3 regions of the Streptomyces sp. NPDC047853 genome follow, and region 2 is predicted to be linked to each of the others. Evidence: riboswitches for the same ligand, from Rfam matches in the RefSeq annotation. Region 2 holds a riboswitch; each other region holds the start of a gene.

Evidence for each region. A riboswitch is a leader RNA that binds a small molecule or an ion and turns the genes downstream of it on or off. The one in region 2 is predicted to bind cyclic di-AMP.
Region 1: another riboswitch for cyclic di-AMP. It lies ahead of ACGF5T_RS31045 (M23 family metallopeptidase); the one in region 2 lies ahead of ACGF5T_RS09135 (transglycosylase family protein).
Region 3: another riboswitch for cyclic di-AMP. It lies ahead of ACGF5T_RS06755 (M23 family metallopeptidase); the one in region 2 lies ahead of ACGF5T_RS09135 (transglycosylase family protein).

What each region holds. Positions count from the first base shown of each region.
Region 1 covers NZ_JBIDCI010000023.1:16,886-22,554, forward strand. The annotation lists gene ACGF5T_RS31040 (pitrilysin family protein) at 1-1,266, shown strand, start outside; cyclic di-AMP (ydaO/yuaA leader) riboswitch at 1,455-1,619, shown strand; gene ACGF5T_RS31045 (M23 family metallopeptidase) at 1,632-2,396, shown strand; gene ACGF5T_RS31050 (GntR family transcriptional regulator) at 2,633-3,328, shown strand; gene ACGF5T_RS31055 (HPr family phosphocarrier protein) at 3,472-3,753, opposite strand; gene ACGF5T_RS31060 (GNAT family N-acetyltransferase) at 3,953-5,669, shown strand, end outside.
Region 2 covers NZ_JBIDCI010000003.1:492,892-498,560, forward strand. The annotation lists gene ACGF5T_RS09120 (nucleoside triphosphate pyrophosphohydrolase) at 1-751, shown strand, start outside; gene ACGF5T_RS09125 (cytochrome P450) at 841-2,109, shown strand; gene ACGF5T_RS09130 (transglycosylase family protein) at 2,252-3,283, shown strand; cyclic di-AMP (ydaO/yuaA leader) riboswitch at 3,466-3,632, shown strand; gene ACGF5T_RS09135 (transglycosylase family protein) at 3,636-4,367, shown strand; gene eno (phosphopyruvate hydratase) at 4,650-5,669, shown strand, end outside.
Region 3 covers NZ_JBIDCI010000002.1:594,173-599,841, forward strand. The annotation lists gene ACGF5T_RS06750 (PP2C family protein-serine/threonine phosphatase) at 94-1,326, shown strand; cyclic di-AMP (ydaO/yuaA leader) riboswitch at 1,551-1,707, shown strand; gene ACGF5T_RS06755 (M23 family metallopeptidase) at 1,719-2,753, shown strand; gene ACGF5T_RS06760 (aldo/keto reductase) at 2,886-3,830, shown strand; gene ACGF5T_RS06765 (PrsW family intramembrane metalloprotease) at 3,874-5,271, opposite strand; gene trmB (tRNA (guanosine(46)-N7)-methyltransferase TrmB) at 5,282-5,669, opposite strand, start outside.

The DNA of each region.
Region 1 (5,669 bases), on a different contig from region 2:
CGCCCCGGCCAGCAGGTCGTCGCCGTCGAGGTGCTGCTGGACGCGCCCCTGGACGCCGAGCCCACCGGTCTCGACGGCGTCGCCACCATCATGGCGCGGGCCTTCTCGGAGGGCACCGACAAGCACTCCGCCGAGGACTTCGCCGCCGAGCTGGAGCGCTGCGGGGCCACCCTCGACGCGCACGCCGACCACCCCGGCGTCCGGCTCAGCCTGGAGGTGCCCGTCTCGCGCCTCGCCAAGGCCCTCGGCCTGGTCGCCGACGCCCTGAGGGCACCCGCGTTCGCGGACGGCGAGGTCGAACGGCTGGTCCGCAACCGCCTCGACGAGATCCCGCACGAGCTGGCCAACCCCGCCCGCCGGGCCGCCAAGGAGCTCTCCAAGGAGCTGTTCCCGGCCGGGACGCGCATGTCGCGCCCCCGCCAGGGCACCGAGGAGACCGTCGCGAGCATCGACTCCGCCGCCGTACGCGCCTTCTACGAGAAGCACGTCCGGCCCGCCACGGCCACCGCCGTGGTCGTCGGTGACCTCACCGGCGTGGACCTCGACGCGCTGCTCGGCGAGACGCTGGGCGCGTGGACCGGCTCCGCCGCGGAGCCCCGTCCCGTGCCGCCGGTGACCGCCGACGACCGGGGCCGGGTCGTCATCGTGGACCGCCCCGGCGCCGTCCAGACGCAGCTGCTCATCGGCCGCACCGGCTCCGACCGGCACGACCGTGTGTGGCCCGCCCAGGTGCTCGGCACCTACTGCCTCGGCGGCACCCTCACCTCGCGTCTGGACCGCGTCCTGCGCGAGGAGAAGGGCTACACCTACGGGGTCCGGGCGTTCGGGCAGGTCCTGCGCTCCGCGCCCGACGGGACCGGCGCCGCCATGCTGGCCATCAGCGGCTCCGTCGACACCCCCAACACCGGCCCGGCCCTGGAGGACCTGTGGACGGTGCTGCGCAAGCTCGCCGAAGGCGGGCTCACCGACGCCGAGCGTGACGTCGCCGTGCAGAACCTGGTGGGCGTGGCGCCGCTGAAGTACGAGACGGCGGCCGCCGTCGCGAGCACCCTGGCCGACCAGGTCGAGCAGCACCTGCCCGACGACTACCAGGCGACGCTCTACCGCCAACTCGCCGCCACGGGCACCGTGGAGGCCACGGCGGCGGTCGTGAACGCCTTCCCGGTGGACCGTCTGGTGACGGTCCTCGTCGGCGACGCGGCACAGATCAAGGAGCCGGTCGAGGCGCTCGGCATCGGTGAAGTCACCGTGGTGGCGGCCGAGTAGCGGTACGCGCGTGGGGCCCTGGTGACCGGAGTGTCACCAGGGCCGCCGTTTGTCCGAATTGGGGGAGAGGCTGCCTGTCTGCGCTGTGGCATGCGCTACAAAAAGCCGGTTGCGTTTGAGGATTGAAGACAACCGCGTTTAGCGTCTTCCGGGCTGTTCGTCAGGCAGTGCGCCGCACCCGCGGCACCGGACAGTCATCGCCGAGTCCCCGTACGGCGCGAGCCAGGGGAGCCGGGGACCCACCGTAGTCCCTGGGGTGAATCGGACGCCCGCGCGTGCCGCGAGGGGGTCCGTAGGAGACCTTCCACCTCCGAACCCGTCAGCTAACCCGGTAGGCGAGAGGGAAGGAAAGGACCAGCCACTACATGGCGTTCACGCGCGCCGCCGGCAAGCACCGCCGTCCCGGCCGGATGCACCGCACCACCGCCCGCGCGGCGGGTGTCGCGGCCCTCGCCACCACCGGCGTCGTCGGCACCCTCGCGGCTCCGGCGCTCGCCGCCGAGCCCCAGGTGGAGCAGAGCGGGCTCACCCCGGTCATCAGCATCGGCGACTCCCTGGCCGACGAGATCGACGCCCAGGCCGCCGCGCAGAAGCAGGCCGCCCTGGACGCCGCCGCCCGTGAGGCGGCGCAGGAGGCCGCGCGCGAGCGGGCCGCCGAGGCCGCCCAGGAGGCGCGCGAGGCCAAGGAGCGCGCCGCGCGGGAGGCGGAGCGCAAGCGCCTCAACACCTTCGTCACGCCGATCACCGCGTCCTACGTCTCCACCGCCTACCAGGCCGGCAGCTCCCTGTGGTCCTCCGGCAGCCACACCGGCATCGACTTCCACGCCTCCACCGGCACCTCCGTGCACGCGGTCGGCGTCGGCACCGTCGTCGAGGCCGGCTGGGGCGGGGCGTACGGCAACCAGGTCGTGCTCAAGATGCACGACGGCACGTACACGCAGTACGGCCACCTGTCGTCCATCGGTGTCTCGGTGGGCCAGTCGGTCGACGCGGGACAGCAGATCGGCCTCTCCGGCGCCACCGGCAACGTCACCGGACCGCACCTGCACTTCGAGGCCCGTACGAGCCCCGAGTACGGCTCGGACCTGGACCCCGTCGCCTACCTCCGCTCCCACGGCGTCAACGCCTGACGGCGGCGCGCACATCTGACGACGGCGTGAACGTCTGACGAGCGACGAACGGCACGCGAAAGCCCCGGCTCCCCGAGTCGGGGATTTCGCATTTCCAGGGTGTTCCCGGCGTGGCCGTTGTCCAAAAAGTGTCCATGAAATCCACATCGCCGTCGGAATTCCCGCCGCATTGGCCTAGAGTCGCTGAACACGCGTCAATCGTCGACGTTTCCCGGGGATGAAGGCGGAGGTCGGGCATGCGCATTCCGGCGCACTCGGTGTGCACGGCGATCCGGGACGACATCGTCTCCGGTGTCCACGGGCGCGGCAGCCGCCTCACCGAGGAACTCCTGGCCCGCCGCTACGGCGTCTCCCGCGTCCCCGTCCGTGAGGCACTGCGCACGCTGGAGGCGGAGGGGTTCGTGGTGACCCGGCGGCACGCGGGCGCGTGCGTCGCGGAGCCGACCGAGCGGGAGGCGGCCGACCTGCTGGAGACGCGCACGCTCCTCGAACCCCTCGGCGCGTCCCGGGCCGCCCGGCGCCGCACCGAGGCGCATCTCAAGGTCCTGCGCGGCCTGGTGCGGCTGGGCCAGGAGCGTGCCAGGCAGGGGAGCAGCGACGATCTGCGCTCGCTGGACGGCTGGTTCCACGAGACCCTCGCCCAGGCCGCCGGCAGCCCGTCCCTGACGGCGTTGCTGACCCAGCTGCGCCACAAGATCGCCTGGCTGTACGCCGTGGAGGCCGCGGCCGACCCGGTGGAGTGCTGGGCGGAGCACGGCGCGATCGTCGACGCGGTGGCCCGGGGCGACGGCGAGCGCGCACGGGCGCTCATGACGCTGCACGCCGAACGATCGGCGCCGGCGCACCGCCTGCGCTTCGCCGTCGAAGGCGAGGCGGCGGACCGTGTGAGGAACCCGCAACGTGCCGTAAACATCTCGGGTCTGCGTTATTAACATGAGCGCCGTATACAAAGACAGGGGAATTCGGAGGGCTCGTTTCTGCTGCCCGTGAAAAGCGAATCCACCCCCGGGAGTGGTGCAAGAGAAAGGCCCGCCCGGAATTCCGGGCGGGCCTTTCTCGGCGGTGCTGCCGTCGGTCAGACGGTCTCGGGAAGCTCTTCGAGACCCTCGGCGACGAGCTTCGCAAGCCGCTCCAGGGCGGCGTCCGCGCCCTCGGCGTCGGAGGCGAGCACGATCTCCTCGCCGCCCTGGGCGCCGAGGCCGAGGACGGCCAGCATGGAGGCCGCGTTGACGGGGGAGCCGTCGGCCTTGGCGATCGTGACCGGGACGCCTGTGGCCGTGGCGGCTCGGACGAAGATGGAGGCGGGGCGGGCGTGGAGACCCTCGGCCCAGCCGACGTTGACGCGGCGCTCAGCCATGTGATGCTGCCCTTCAGGTGTTCAGGGGTCTGATGTTGTCTAGACCACTCTTGTCTAGACCAGTTTCCCACATCGTGAAGCGTCCCGGGACGGCTGTGCGCAGCCCCGCGTGGTCGTCGGACCGCGGCCTCGGCCCGACCTTCCGTCCTGCACAGACTGCCTCGCGCCGTTGTCGTACGCGAGCCGTACTCTGGGGCCCATGCAGACCTCGTCGGACCGGCACGAGTACCCCGCCCACTGGGAAGCCGACGTGGTGCTGCGCGACGGCGGCACCGCGCGCGTCCGCCCCATCACCGTTGATGACGCCGAGCGCCTGGTCAGCTTCTACGAGCAGGTCTCCGACGAGTCGAAGTACTACCGCTTCTTCGCGCCGTACCCTCGCCTGTCCGCCAAGGACGTCCACCGCTTCACGCACCACGACTTCGTGGACCGGGTGGGACTCGCGGCCACCATCGGCGGCGAGTTCATCGCCACCGTACGCTACGACCGGATCGGCGCCGGCGGAACACCCGCCTCCGCGCCGGCGGACGAGGCGGAGGTCGCCTTCCTCGTCCAGGACGCCCACCAGGGGCGCGGCGTGGCCTCCGCGCTGCTGGAACACATCGCCGCCGTCGCCCGCGAGCGGGGCATCCGTCGCTTCGCCGCCGAGGTGCTGCCCGCCAACACCAAGATGATCAAGGTGTTCAGGGACGCCGGGTACACCCAGCAGCGCAGCTTCGAGGACGGCGTGGTCCGCCTGGAGTTCGACCTCGAACCGACCGACCGCTCCCTCGCCGTGCAGTACGCGCGCGAGCACCGCGCGGAGGCGCGCTCCGTCCAGCGGCTGCTGCAGCCCGGCTCCGTGGCGGTCGTCGGCGCCGGCCGCACCCCGGGCGGCGTCGGGCACAGCGTGCTCGGCAACATCCGCGACGCGGGCTACACCGGCCGGCTGTACGCCGTGAACAAGGCGCTCCCCGAGGGCCAGGACGCGCTCGACGGGGTACCGGCCCGCCGCTCGGTGCGCGACATCGACGGGCCCGTCGACCTCGCCGTCGTCGCCGTGCCCGCCGAGCACGTTCCCGACGTCGTCACCGAGTGCGGTGAGCACGGCGTCCAGGGCCTGGTGGTGGTCACCGCCGGGTACGCCGACAGCGGCCCCGAGGGACGCGAACGCCAGCGCGCACTGGTCCGGCAGGCGCGTACGTACGGCATGCGGATCATCGGGCCCAACGCCTTCGGCATCATCAACACCTCCTCGGACGTGCGGCTCAACGCCTCCCTCGCCCCTCAGATGCCGCGGCCCGGCCGGATCGGCCTGTTCGCCCAGTCCGGTGCCATCGGCATCGCCCTGCTGTCCCGGCTGCACCGGCGCGGCGGCGGGGTCACCGGCGTCACGGGCGTGTCGACCTTCGTCTCCTCCGGCAACCGCGCCGACGTCTCCGGCAACGACGTCCTCCAGTACTGGTACGACGACCCGGAGACCGACGTCGCCCTGATGTACCTGGAGTCCATCGGCAACCCCCGCAAGTTCACCCGCCTGGCCCGGCGGACGGCGGCCGTCAAGCCGCTGGTCGTGGTGCAGGGGGCCCGCCACGGCGGGACGGCACCGCAGGGGCACGCCGTACGGGCGACGCGTCTCCCGCACGCGACGGTCTCCGCGCTGCTGCGGCAGGCCGGTGTGATCCGGGTCGACACGATCACCGACCTGGTCGACGCGGGCCTGCTGCTCGCCCGGCAGCCGCTGCCCGCCGGACCGAGGGTGGCGATCCTGGGGAACTCGGAGTCACTGGGCCTGCTGACGTACGACGCGTGCCTCTCCGAGGGGCTGCGGCCGCATCCTCCCCTGGACCTGACGACGGCGGCCTCGCCCGACGCGTTCCACGCCGCCCTGTCCCGGGCGCTGGCCGACGACACCTGCGACGCGGTGGTGGTCACCG
Region 2 (5,669 bases):
GGCCTGCGCCGGCGGCCGGACCGTGGTGGTCGTGGCGACCGGTGAGGGCGACCCCGCGCTCACCGACGGACTGGCCCGCCTCGCCGGCTCCGGCCGCCTGGCCATGCCCGACCTGGAGCTGCTCCCCGCCTCCTACGACCTCCCGGGCGCCCGCCTCCTCGACCTCGTGCAGGTCATGGACCGCATCCGCGTCGAATGCCCCTGGTCGTCCCGGCGGACCCACGAGGGCCTGGCCAAGTACGCCATCGAGGAGGCGTACGAGCTGGTCGAGGCGATCGAGGACGGCGACCGCGACGAACTCCGCGAGGAACTGGGCGACGTACTCCTCCAGGTCGTGTTCCACGCCCGCATCGCCGAGGAGGACCCCGACGCCCCGTTCTCCGTGGACGACGTGGCCGGCACCATCGTCAGCAAACTGATCCACCGCCACCCGCACGTCTTCGGCGACGAGACGGCGACCACCCCCGAGGAGGTCAGGGAGCACTGGCTGCGCACCAAGGCCGCCGAGAAGCAGCGCACCTCGGTCACCGAGGGCGTCCCGCTCGGCCAGCCCGGCCTCGCCCTCGCCGCCAAGCTCGCCTCCCGGGTCCGCACGGCGGGCCTCACCGTCCCCCTTCCCACCGGCGAAGGTGTCGGTTACGAACTCCTCGCCCTCGCCGCCCGCGCCGAGTCCGAGGGCACCGACCCGGAGGCGGCCCTGAGAGCGGCGGCCCGCACCTACCGGGACGCGATCAGGGAGGTCGAGGGGTGACCGGCCACCCGCCCCGACCCGGCCACCCCGGACGCCCGCCCCACCCCGGCCACCGTGCCCCCGGTGCCACCGAGGGCCCGGCCCCCGAGCTGTTCACCTGGGAGTTCGCGAGCGACCCCTACCCCGCGTACGCCTGGCTGCGCGAGCATTCCCCCGTGCACCGGACGCGGCTGCCCAGCGGCGTGGAGGCCTGGCTGGTGACCCGGTACGCCGACGCCAAGCAGGCCCTCGCCGACCCACGGCTGTCCAAGAACCCGGCCCACCACGACGAGCCCGCGCACGCCAAGGGCAAGACCGGCATCCCGGGGGAGCGCAAGGCCGACCTGATGACCCATCTGCTGAACATCGACCCGCCGGACCACACCCGGCTGCGCCGACTGGTCAGCAAGGCGTTCACCCCGCGCCGGGTGGCGGAGTTCGCGCCCCGCGTGCAGGAGCTCGCCGACGGGCTCATCGACCGGTTCGCCGCCACCGGCAGCGCCGATCTCATCCACGAGTTCGCCTTCCCGCTCCCCATCTACGCCATCTGCGACCTGCTCGGCGTACCCCGCGAGGACCAGGACGACTTCCGGGACTGGGCGGGCATGATGATCCGCCACGGCGGGGGGCCACGGGGCGGGGTGGCGCGGTCGGTGAAGAAGATGCGGGGCTACCTCGCCGAGCTCATCCACCGCAAGCGCGCGGCGCTGACACCCGAGCCCGGACCCGGTGAGGACCTCATCTCCGGCCTCATCCGCGCCTCGGACCACGGGGAGCACCTCACCGAGAACGAGGCCGCGGCCATGGCCTTCATCCTGTTGTTCGCGGGTTTCGAGACCACGGTGAACCTGGTGGGCAACGGGACGTACGCCCTGCTCACGCACCCGGAGCAGCGGGCCCGTCTCCAGTCGTCCCTGGCCGACGGCGAACGCGCCCTGCTGGAGACCGGAGTGGAGGAACTGCTGCGGTACGACGGCCCGGTGGAGCTGGCCACGTGGCGCTTCGCCACCCGGCCGCTCACCATCGGCGGGCAGGACATCGCGGCGGGCGACCCCGTCCTCGTCGTCCTCGCCGCCGCCGACCGGGACCCGGAGCGGTTCACGGACCCGGACACCCTGGACCTCTCCCGCCGGGACAGCCAGCACCTCGGGTACGGCCACGGCATCCACTACTGCCTGGGCGCCCCGCTCGCCCGGCTGGAGGGGCAGACCGCGCTCGCCACGCTCCTCACCCGCCTGCCGGACCTGAGCCTCGCCGCCGACCCGGCCGAACTGCGCTGGCGCGGCGGGCTCATCATGCGAGGTCTGCGCACCCTGCCCGTGTCGTTCACACCGGTCGCACCGGCGAACGGGAGCGTTGCGTCGCCTCCGCAAAAGTGACACGCGCTCAACTTTGTGATCTTCACGTGATCTGCGCGGCATGAACTTGTGACAAGCGATCATCTGCCTATACGTTCACGGATCAACGTGGCCCCCAGTCTCACGGCCACGCGATCCTCGCTGTCTCGTGAAAGGTCGTCGCATGCTCTCCGGGAACGGTCGTCACCGCCGCCCCCGCCAGGCACCCGCCCTGGTCGTCGCCGCCGGAGTCACGGGCTCCGCCATCGCGATCCCGCTTCTCGGCGCCACCGGCGCGCACGCGGCCGACGGGGCGAACTGGGACCGGGTCGCCGAGTGCGAGACCGGCGGCGCCTGGAGCCAGAGCAGCGGCAACGGCTACTACGGCGGGCTGCAACTGTCCCAGGACGTCTGGGAGCAGTACGGCGGCCTGGAGTACGCGTCGAGCGCCGATCAGGCCAGCCGCTCCCAGCAGATAAGAATCGCCGAGAAGTTGCGCGCGGACCAGGGCATCGCCGCCTGGCCGACCTGCGGCCTGCTCGCGGGCCTGGGCAACGACTCGGGTTCGCCGGCCGGCGGCACGGGTGCGGCGGAGGAGGGTCCGTCGCAGGGGTCGGACGACGCGGGGACGCCGAAGGCTCCCCGGTCGACCGGGGCGTCCGGCACCGGCTCGTCCGGCTCGTCCGAAGAGTCCGAGCGGGCCTCCGGGGTCTCGCCTTCGTCCCCGCCCCCGGCCACGCCTGACTCCCCGTCGACCGAACCGGACGAAACGGCCAAGGCCGACACGGCGCCCGGAACCAGCCCCTCGGCGACCGCCGACCCGCAGGAGTCCGACAGGTCGTCCGCAGCCACCACCAAGGGTGACGAAACGGACAAGGCGGGCCAGAGTGCGGGCTCTTCGGCCCTCACCGACACCGCGGGGTCCGGCGCCGGCAAGCACCGCGGCGACCGCGCCGAGGAGGGCGTGGAGGAGGGCCGCGGGACCGACGCGTCGGGGCGGCATGCCTCGCGCGGTGAGGACGAGGCGCGAGAGGTCGTCGACGGCTCGTACACCGTCCGTTCCGGCGACAGCCTCTGGGGCATCGCCGACTCCCTTGAGCTCGACGGCGGGTGGCGCTCGCTGTACGTCGGCAACGAGGAGGTCGTCGGCGCCGACCCGGACCACATCCTGCCCGGTCAGACGCTCATGGTCGGGGGCGAATCGGGCCAAAAGTAGGGGGAGTTCGCGTCACGGTTCGGGGCCTATGTCCGATTTGGATCACGTGAGACATAGCTCTCAGAAGCCGTGATCGTCTTTGAAAATCCGGCGAGCGCGTGTCTACGGTCATGGTCGCTCGCCATCGCGGGCCCCGGCTGCCGCAACGCCGAATCCTGCCAGCGGCCGTCCGGGAACAGTCGTCGCGTCAAGCGCCGCAGGCAGGAGCGGGGGACCCAAGGTAAGTGCCGCACCGGGCAGTCGAGCCGGAGCGGCTAGGGGTGGAGCCGAGTTCCGCGAGGAACCCGGCCGGGCAACTCAACCGGCCCGAACCCGACAGCTCACCTCGCAGGCGTCGGTGAGGGGATCAACCATGCTGTTTTCCGGCAAGGGCAAGCACCGTCGCCCGTCCAAGGCCACCCGAGTCATCGCCGTCGCCGGTGTCACCGGTGCCGCCGTCGCCGCCCCGCTGATGGCGGCCGGCAACGCCTCCGCCGCCACCGCCTCCGAGTGGGACGCCGTCGCCCAGTGCGAGTCCGGTGGCAACTGGTCCATCAACACCGGCAACGGTTACTACGGCGGTCTGCAGTTCTCCGCCTCCACCTGGGCCGGCTACGGCGGTACGCAGTACGCCGCGACCGCCGACCAGGCGAGCAAGTCGCAGCAGATCGAGATCGCCGAGAAGGTGCTCGCGGGCCAGGGCAAGGGTGCCTGGCCGGTCTGCGGCACCGGCCTGTCGGGCGCCGCGTACACCGGTGGCGGCTCCACCGAGAGCCAGGACAGCGGTTCCGCGCAGGGCTCCGGCAGCTCCGAGAGCCAGAGCAGCGGCTCCACCGCCGACCGCTCCACCGAGCAGAAGGCCTCCCGCTCCGAGGAGCGCCCGGCCGCCGAGAAGCCGGCCGAGAAGAAGACCGTCACCACCCCGACCGGCAAGAAGGTCGAGAAGGGCGACGGCGAGTACAAGGTCGTCAAGGGCGACACCCTCAGCTCGATCGCCCAGGAGCACGACGTCAAGGGCGGCTGGGCGAAGCTGTTCAAGCTGAACGACGACATCGTCGACGAGGCCGACCTGATCTACCCGGGCCAGCAGCTGCACCTGAAGTAAGCGGCGGCCCCGCCTGCTCCCGTCCCGGCGCGTGTTCCCCCGTACGCGCCGGGACGGGTTTTTCACGCCCCCGTCCCGCCCGCGCCGCCGTCCCCGGGGCCGCGGGTGTTTCCGGAAACGTCTTTGTTCCGTTCGGAAACAATTTACTCTCGGTTCTGTCCAGCGGGTGGGCGATCGGCTGGCCGATCGCCCGGAGCCGGTTAGGCTCGGTCCCGCAGAGCCGCTGCGGTCCTGTGGACCCGCGCGTCACACCGAAGCGTCACATTGAAGAAGGAGATGCTCGTGCCGTCCATCGACGTCGTCGTAGCCCGGGAAATCCTGGACTCCCGAGGCAACCCCACGGTCGAGGTCGAGGTCGGCCTCGACGACGGCAGCACGGGTCGTGCCGCCGTTCCCTCCGGCGCCTCCACCGGCGCCTTCGAGGCCATCGAACTCCGTGACGGCGACCCGGCCCGTTACCTGGGCAAGGGCGTCGAGAAGGCCGTCCTGGCCGTCATCGAGCAGATCGGCCCGGAGCTGGTCGGCTACGACGCCACCGAGCAGCGCCTGATCGACCAGGCCATGTTCGACCTGGACGCCACCGACAACAAGGGCTCGCTGGGCGCCAACGCCATCCTCGGCGTCTCCCTCGCCGTCGCCCACGCCGCCTCCGAGGCCAGCGACCTGCCGCTCTTCCGCTACCTGGGCGGCCCCAACGCGCACCTGCTGCCGGTGCCGATGATGAACATCCTGAACGGCGGCTCGCACGCCGACTCCAACGTGGACATCCAGGAGTTCATGATCGCCCCGATCGGCGCGGAGTCCTTCTCCGAGGCCCTGCGCTGGGGCGCCGAGGTCTACCACACGCTGAAGAAGGTCCTGAAGAACAAGGGCCTGGCCACCGGCCTCGGCGACGAGGGCGGCTTCGCCCCGAACCTCGGCTCCAACCGCGAGGCCCTCGACCTGATCCTCGAGGCGATCAAGGAGGCCGGCTACACCCCCGGCGAGCAGATCGCCCTGGCGCTCGACGTCGCCGCGTCCGAGTTCTACAAGGACGGCTCCTACGCCTTCGAGGGCAAGAACCGCACCGCCGCCGAGATGACCGAGTACTACGCCGAGCTGGTCGAGGCGTACCCGCTGGTCTCCATCGAGGACCCGCTGTTCGAGGACGACTGGGACGGCTGGAACACCATCACCGCCAAGCTCGGCGACAAGGTGCAGCTCGTCGGCGACGACCTGTTCGTCACCAACCCGGAGCGCCTGGCCCGCGGCATCGAGGAGAACTCGGCCAACGCCCTGCTCGTCAAGGTGAACCAGATCGGC
Region 3 (5,669 bases), on a different contig from region 2:
CGGCCCTCACGGCTCGCCGCCCGCCCCCGATCCGGGAAACCTGGAGACGGGACGGCAAGCGGCGCGGAGGTTCGGGGCGGCGGGAGACGAGTGGTGCGGCCAGGTCACGTGGACGACGAGGGAGCGTACGCCAGGGCCGGCGGCCGGCTCCCCGGCGACCCCGCGCCCGACCCGGGCCTCGGCACCGAGGCCATGGCGCCGCCCACCCCGGCCGAACGCCCGCCGCGGACCCCGTACGGGCGCCGCCTGGTGCGCCTGCTCCCGGTCCTGCTCATCGTCGTCGCCATCCTGTACGACATCTTCACCCCGAGATACTTCACGGCCGGCCCGCTCTACACGGCCGCGCCGCTGGTCGCCGCCCCCCTCTACTCGCGGCGGGGCACGGCGCTCACCGGTGTCGCCGTGGTCGCCGCCGTCGTCGGGCTGCAACTGAGCAAGGGCGTCGCCCACTACGTCGACTCCCTCACGGAGCTGATCACCATCGCGACGGTCGCCGCCCTCGCGGTCTTCGTCAACGCCTTCGTCCGCCGCACCGGTGAGCGCCTCGTCAGCGTCCGCGAGATCGCCGAGGCCGCCCAGCGCGCCGTGCTGCCCGAGCCCGCCGAACGGATCGGCGGCTTCGAGATCGCCGCCTGCTACGAAGCCGCGCAGGCCGACGCCTTCATCGGCGGGGACCTGTACGCGGTGCAGGACAGCGCGCGCGGCGTCCGGCTCATCGTCGGGGACGTGCGCGGCAAGGGCATGGGCGCGGTGGCCGCCGTCGCCGTCGTGATCGGCGCCTTCCGCGAGGCCGCCGAGCAGGAGGCCACCCTGGAGGCGGTGGCCCAGCGCCTGGAACGGGCGCTGGCGCGCGAGGGCACCCGGCGCAACGGACTGGACGCCTTCGAGGGGTTCACCACCGCCGTCCTCGCCGAACTCCCGCACGGCGACGGGGTCGTGCGGATCGTGAACCGGGGTCACCCGCCCCCGCTGCTGCTGTACGCCGACGGCACCCTGCGTCCGCTCCCCGCCCGGGAGGCGGCGCTGCCGCTCGGGATGGGCGAGCTGGGCGTGTGGCCCGACCGGGCCCAGGAGGACGCCTTCCCGGGCGGAGCCACGCTGCTGCTGCACACCGACGGCCTGTCCGAAGCCCGGGACGCGCGGGGCGAGTTCTACGACCCGCACGAACGGCTCGCCGGCTGCGTCTTCCGGCACCCGGGGAAGCTGCTCGCCGCCCTCGCCGAGGACGTGCGCCGGCACTCCGGGGGCGGGATGGCGGACGACATGGCACTGCTCGCCGTACGCCGTCCCGCGCGCGAAGACCTTGATCATTGTCACGAACGGTGACCCGGCGAGCGCCCTGCGCATAACGACTGACACTCTGTCAGAAACTTGTGGTGTGAAGGGGAATACTGAGGGGCGGTCAACTCGCCCGGATTTCACCGATCCTGAGGCGTACGTCCCGTCCGGATTCGTTAATGATCAAGAGGAACAGCTTGGAATCCCCGCCCCGCGTCTATTAACGTTCGATAACGCAGCGCGGTCGTCCCAGCCGTCACAGAAGGCGGCTCCGTGCGCACGCGCCGAATCCCGCGAGGGAACCGGGGAACCACCACCTTGGGGTGAATCGCTCGTACGACGCCGTGGAGACACGGTGGATATACGCGCGTAGGAGACCTTCCTGCTCCGAACCCGTCAGCTAACCCGGTAGGCGGAAGGAAGGAAAGGAGTACGCCCACGTGGCGTCCAACCGGCCTGCCCCCGAGGCCCCGTTCGTGCCCAGCGCGCACGACACCGACACCTTCGGCTACGACGGCCACCGCACCGAAGAGGGCCCCTGGGAGGAGTGGAATCCCACCGCGGAATCCATCCGCCCCGTGCGCGGCCGGCACCGCGTCGCCAAGCAGCGCGGCGGACTCGCCCGCAGCTCCACCGTCCTCGGCGTCGGTGTCATAGCCGCGGTCGGCGCGGGCGGCATGGCCAGCGCGCAGACCGGCAAGCCGCCGGTGTCCATCTCCATGCCCGACCTGCCCAACGTCGGCTCGCTCATCTCGGACGACGAGGAGCCGGAGCCGCAGGGTTCCACCGCCCCGCTCAGCGGCATCGGCGTGGCCGCGACCGCCGACACCGCGCAGGACGCCCCCGACGCCGGTGAGACGCTGCGCGCCCGGATCATGGCGCAGGCCGAGCAGCAGCAGGCCCAGGTCGAGACGAAGGCCGCCGCCGAGGCCGCGGCCGCCGCCGAGAAGAAGGCCGCGGAAGCCGCCGCCAAGGCGGAGAAGGAGGCCGAGGCCAAGGCCGCCGCCGCCAAGAAGAAGGCGGAGGAGGAGGCCGCGAAGAAGGCCGAGGCCGAGCGGCTCGCGAAGCTGGCCAAGCAGTACACCCTGCCGACCTCCTCGTACACGATCTCCTCCAGCTTCGGCCAGGCCGGCGCCTACTGGTCCTCCGGCTACCACACCGGCCTCGACTTCGCCGCGCCCACCGGCACGCTGCTCAAGGCGGTGCACAGCGGCACCATCACGTCGGCCGGCTACGAGGGCTCCTACGGCTACAAGACCGTGCTGACCCTCGATGACGGCACCGAGATCTGGTACGCCCACCAGTCGTCGATCAGCGTCAGCGTCGGCCAGAAGGTCACCACCGGTGATGTCATCGGCCGCGTCGGCGCCACCGGCAACGTGACCGGGGCCCACCTCCACATGGAGGTCCACACCAGCGACGGCGGCGGGATCGACCCGATGGCCTGGCTGCAGAGCAAGGGCCTGACCCCCTGACCGAGGCCGTGCACGGCCCCGCCGGTCCCCGGCGGTCCTGACGGCGACCCCCCGACGCCAGGGCTGCCGGTTTGCGGGATTTTTGCCCCGCTCCCGGAATCACCGGCTCCGTCGTGGCCGTTGACGCAGGACATGACTTCTCTGCGCAAGCTCGGCTCCTCGGACCTCGAGGTCTTCCCCCTCGCCCTCGGTGGCAACGTCTTCGGCTGGACCGCCGACCAGGACACCTCCTTCGCCGTCCTGGACGCCTACACGGCCGCGGGCGGCAACTTCGTCGACACCGCCGACTCGTACTCCGCGTGGGTCGACGGCAACAGCGGCGGGGAGTCCGAGACCATCGTCGGCAAGTGGCTCGCCTCCCGCGGCAACCGCGGTGACGTCGTCCTCGCCACCAAGGTCAGCCAGCACCCCGAGTACCCGGGCCTGTCCGCCACGAACATCAAGGCGGCGGCCGACGCCTCGCTGCGCCGCCTGGGCACCGACCACATCGACCTCTACTACACCCACTTCGACAAGCCCGAGGTGCCGGTGGAGGAGATCGTCGGCGCGCTCGACGAGCTGGTGCGGGCGGGCAAGGTCCGGCACATCGCCGCCTCCAACATCTCCGCCGAGCGGCTCGCGGCGTCCCTGGAGTTCTCCGACCGCGAGGGCCTCGCCCGGTACGTGGCGCTCCAGCCCCACTACAACCTCGTCTCGCGGGACACCTACGAGGGCGGGCTGCGCGACCTCGCGGAGCGGGCCGGCCTGGCCGCCGTGCCGTACTACTCCCTCGCCTCCGGATTCCTCACCGGCAAGTACCGGGCCGGCTCGGCCGTCGACAGCCCCCGTGCGGGCGGCGCGGCGAAGCACCTGGAGACCGAGCGGGGCCGGCGGGTCCTGGCGGCCCTGGACGAGATCGCCGAGGCCCACGACGCTCCCGTCGCCACGGTCGCCCTGGCCTGGCTGGCCGCGCAGCCGACGGTGGCCGCACCGATCGCCTCCGCCCGCACGGTCGAGCAGCTCCCGGCGCTGCTGGGGGTGGCCGAGCTGTCCCTCACCCCGGACGAGGTCGCCCGGCTGGAGCGGGCGTCGCTCTGACGGCCGGAACCCGGGGCCCCGCGGCCGGTGGGGCGGACCGGGGCTACCCGCGGTGGGGGTGGGGCGGGGCGTACGGAAGGTAGCCGTGAGGGGCGTGGTACTGCCCCGGCGAGGGCGCGGGGAGCGGGGCGGCGGGGGCGTACCCGTAGGGCCCGTGGCCGGGGTGCGCCCCGTACGCCCCGTACGTCCCGTACACCCCGTAGCCCGGCCAGGGCGGTAGGGGCGGTACGGGCGGCGCGGTGGCCCGGGCCGCGTAGTCCAGCGCCGGGCGGGCCACGGCGCGCCGCTGCCACAGGGCCTCCAGCAGCTCCCGTTCCCGTACGGCGAAATCGGCGCCCGCCCTGCCCCGGCGTCCGCGGTGCCGCAGGAACGCCAGCGAGGTCGCGTACGCCTCGTACCGCGCCACCGTCCGCGCCGCCTCCTTCCCGGCGTGCCGGCGCGCGTGCTGCCGGGCGATACGGCGGGCGCGCATCGAGCCGAGCGCGTGCGGTTCCGCGGGCGACAGCCATCCGGCCAGGACGTACACGGGCAGCTCGGCACGCACGGCGCCCAGTTCGCGCTGCCGGGTCCAGATCGCCAGCCAGGTCAGCAGGCCGAAGGACGGGACCATGAAGGCCGCGTACACGGCGAAGAAGCCGTACTCGCCGAACGCGGCCGAGCCGTTCCACAGGGCGTGCACGCCCATCGCGAGCAGCAGGCCGGCCAGCGGGAGCAGGGCCCGGCGCAGGCGGTGCCGGCCCGCGGAGAGCGCCGCGATGCCGAAGCCGATGCCGGTGAGCACGGTGAAGAGAGGGTGGGCGAAGGGCGACATCACGATGCGGACGAAGAAGGTCGCCGCGGTGACCGACGCGATGCCGCTGCCGCCGGTGAGCTGGTCGGTGCCGAAGGCGGTGCCCAGGTAGAGGATGTTCTCGGTGAAGGCGAAGCCGGTGGCGGTGACGCCGGCTATGACGACACCGTCGACGATGCCGCTGAAGTCGCGCCTGCGGAAGAGGAAGACCAGCAGTACGGCGGCGGCCTTGGCGGACTCCTCGACGACCGGGGCTATGACGGTGGCGCCCAGGGTGTCCGCGCCGGACGGGTCCGCGGTGGCGGTGGCTATCCACCGCGTCGCGAAGCTGTTGGCGACGATGGCTATCAGCGCCGCCGCGCAGGCGCCCCAGGCGAAGCAGAACAGCAGGTTCCGCCAGGGCCCGGGCTCGACCCGGTCCAGCCAGCGGAAGGCGGCCAGGAGCAGCGGCACCGGCAGCACCGCGAGGCCCAGCCCGACCAGGAAGCCCTGCGTGCCGGTCTGTTCGCGCACCAGGGCCAGGATGACCAGGCCGGAGAGCGCGAGCAGGGTGACGAGCGCGCCGTAACGCACCCAGGCGCGCTGCCACCAGTGCGGATGCGTCCGGGGACGGGCGGGCGGACGCGTCGGGTACGGGGGACAGGTGGCCACGGCATGGACCCTAACCGGTGGGGGGCTGCTGCTCCTTGTGCTGATCGCGCTGCTGTACGCGGCGGAAGAGCAAGTCGTTCACCACATGTCCCTTGTCCAGTCCCTGGCCCTCGAAACGGGTCCGGGGCCGGTGGGCGGGGCGCGGCGCGAAACCACCGTCCGGCACGGTGTTCTCGAAGCCGGGGTGCGCGGTGAGCACCTCCAGCATCTGCTCGGCGTACGGCTCCCAGTCGGTGGCGCAGTGCAGGACGGCCCCCGGGGCCAGCCGCGTCGCCGCCAGGGTCAGGAACTCGGGCTGGATCAGCCGGCGCTTGTGGTGCCGCTTCTTCGGCCAGGGGTCGGGGAAGTAGACGCGCAGCCCGGCGAGCGAGCCGGGGGCGAGCATCTCGCGCAGGAGG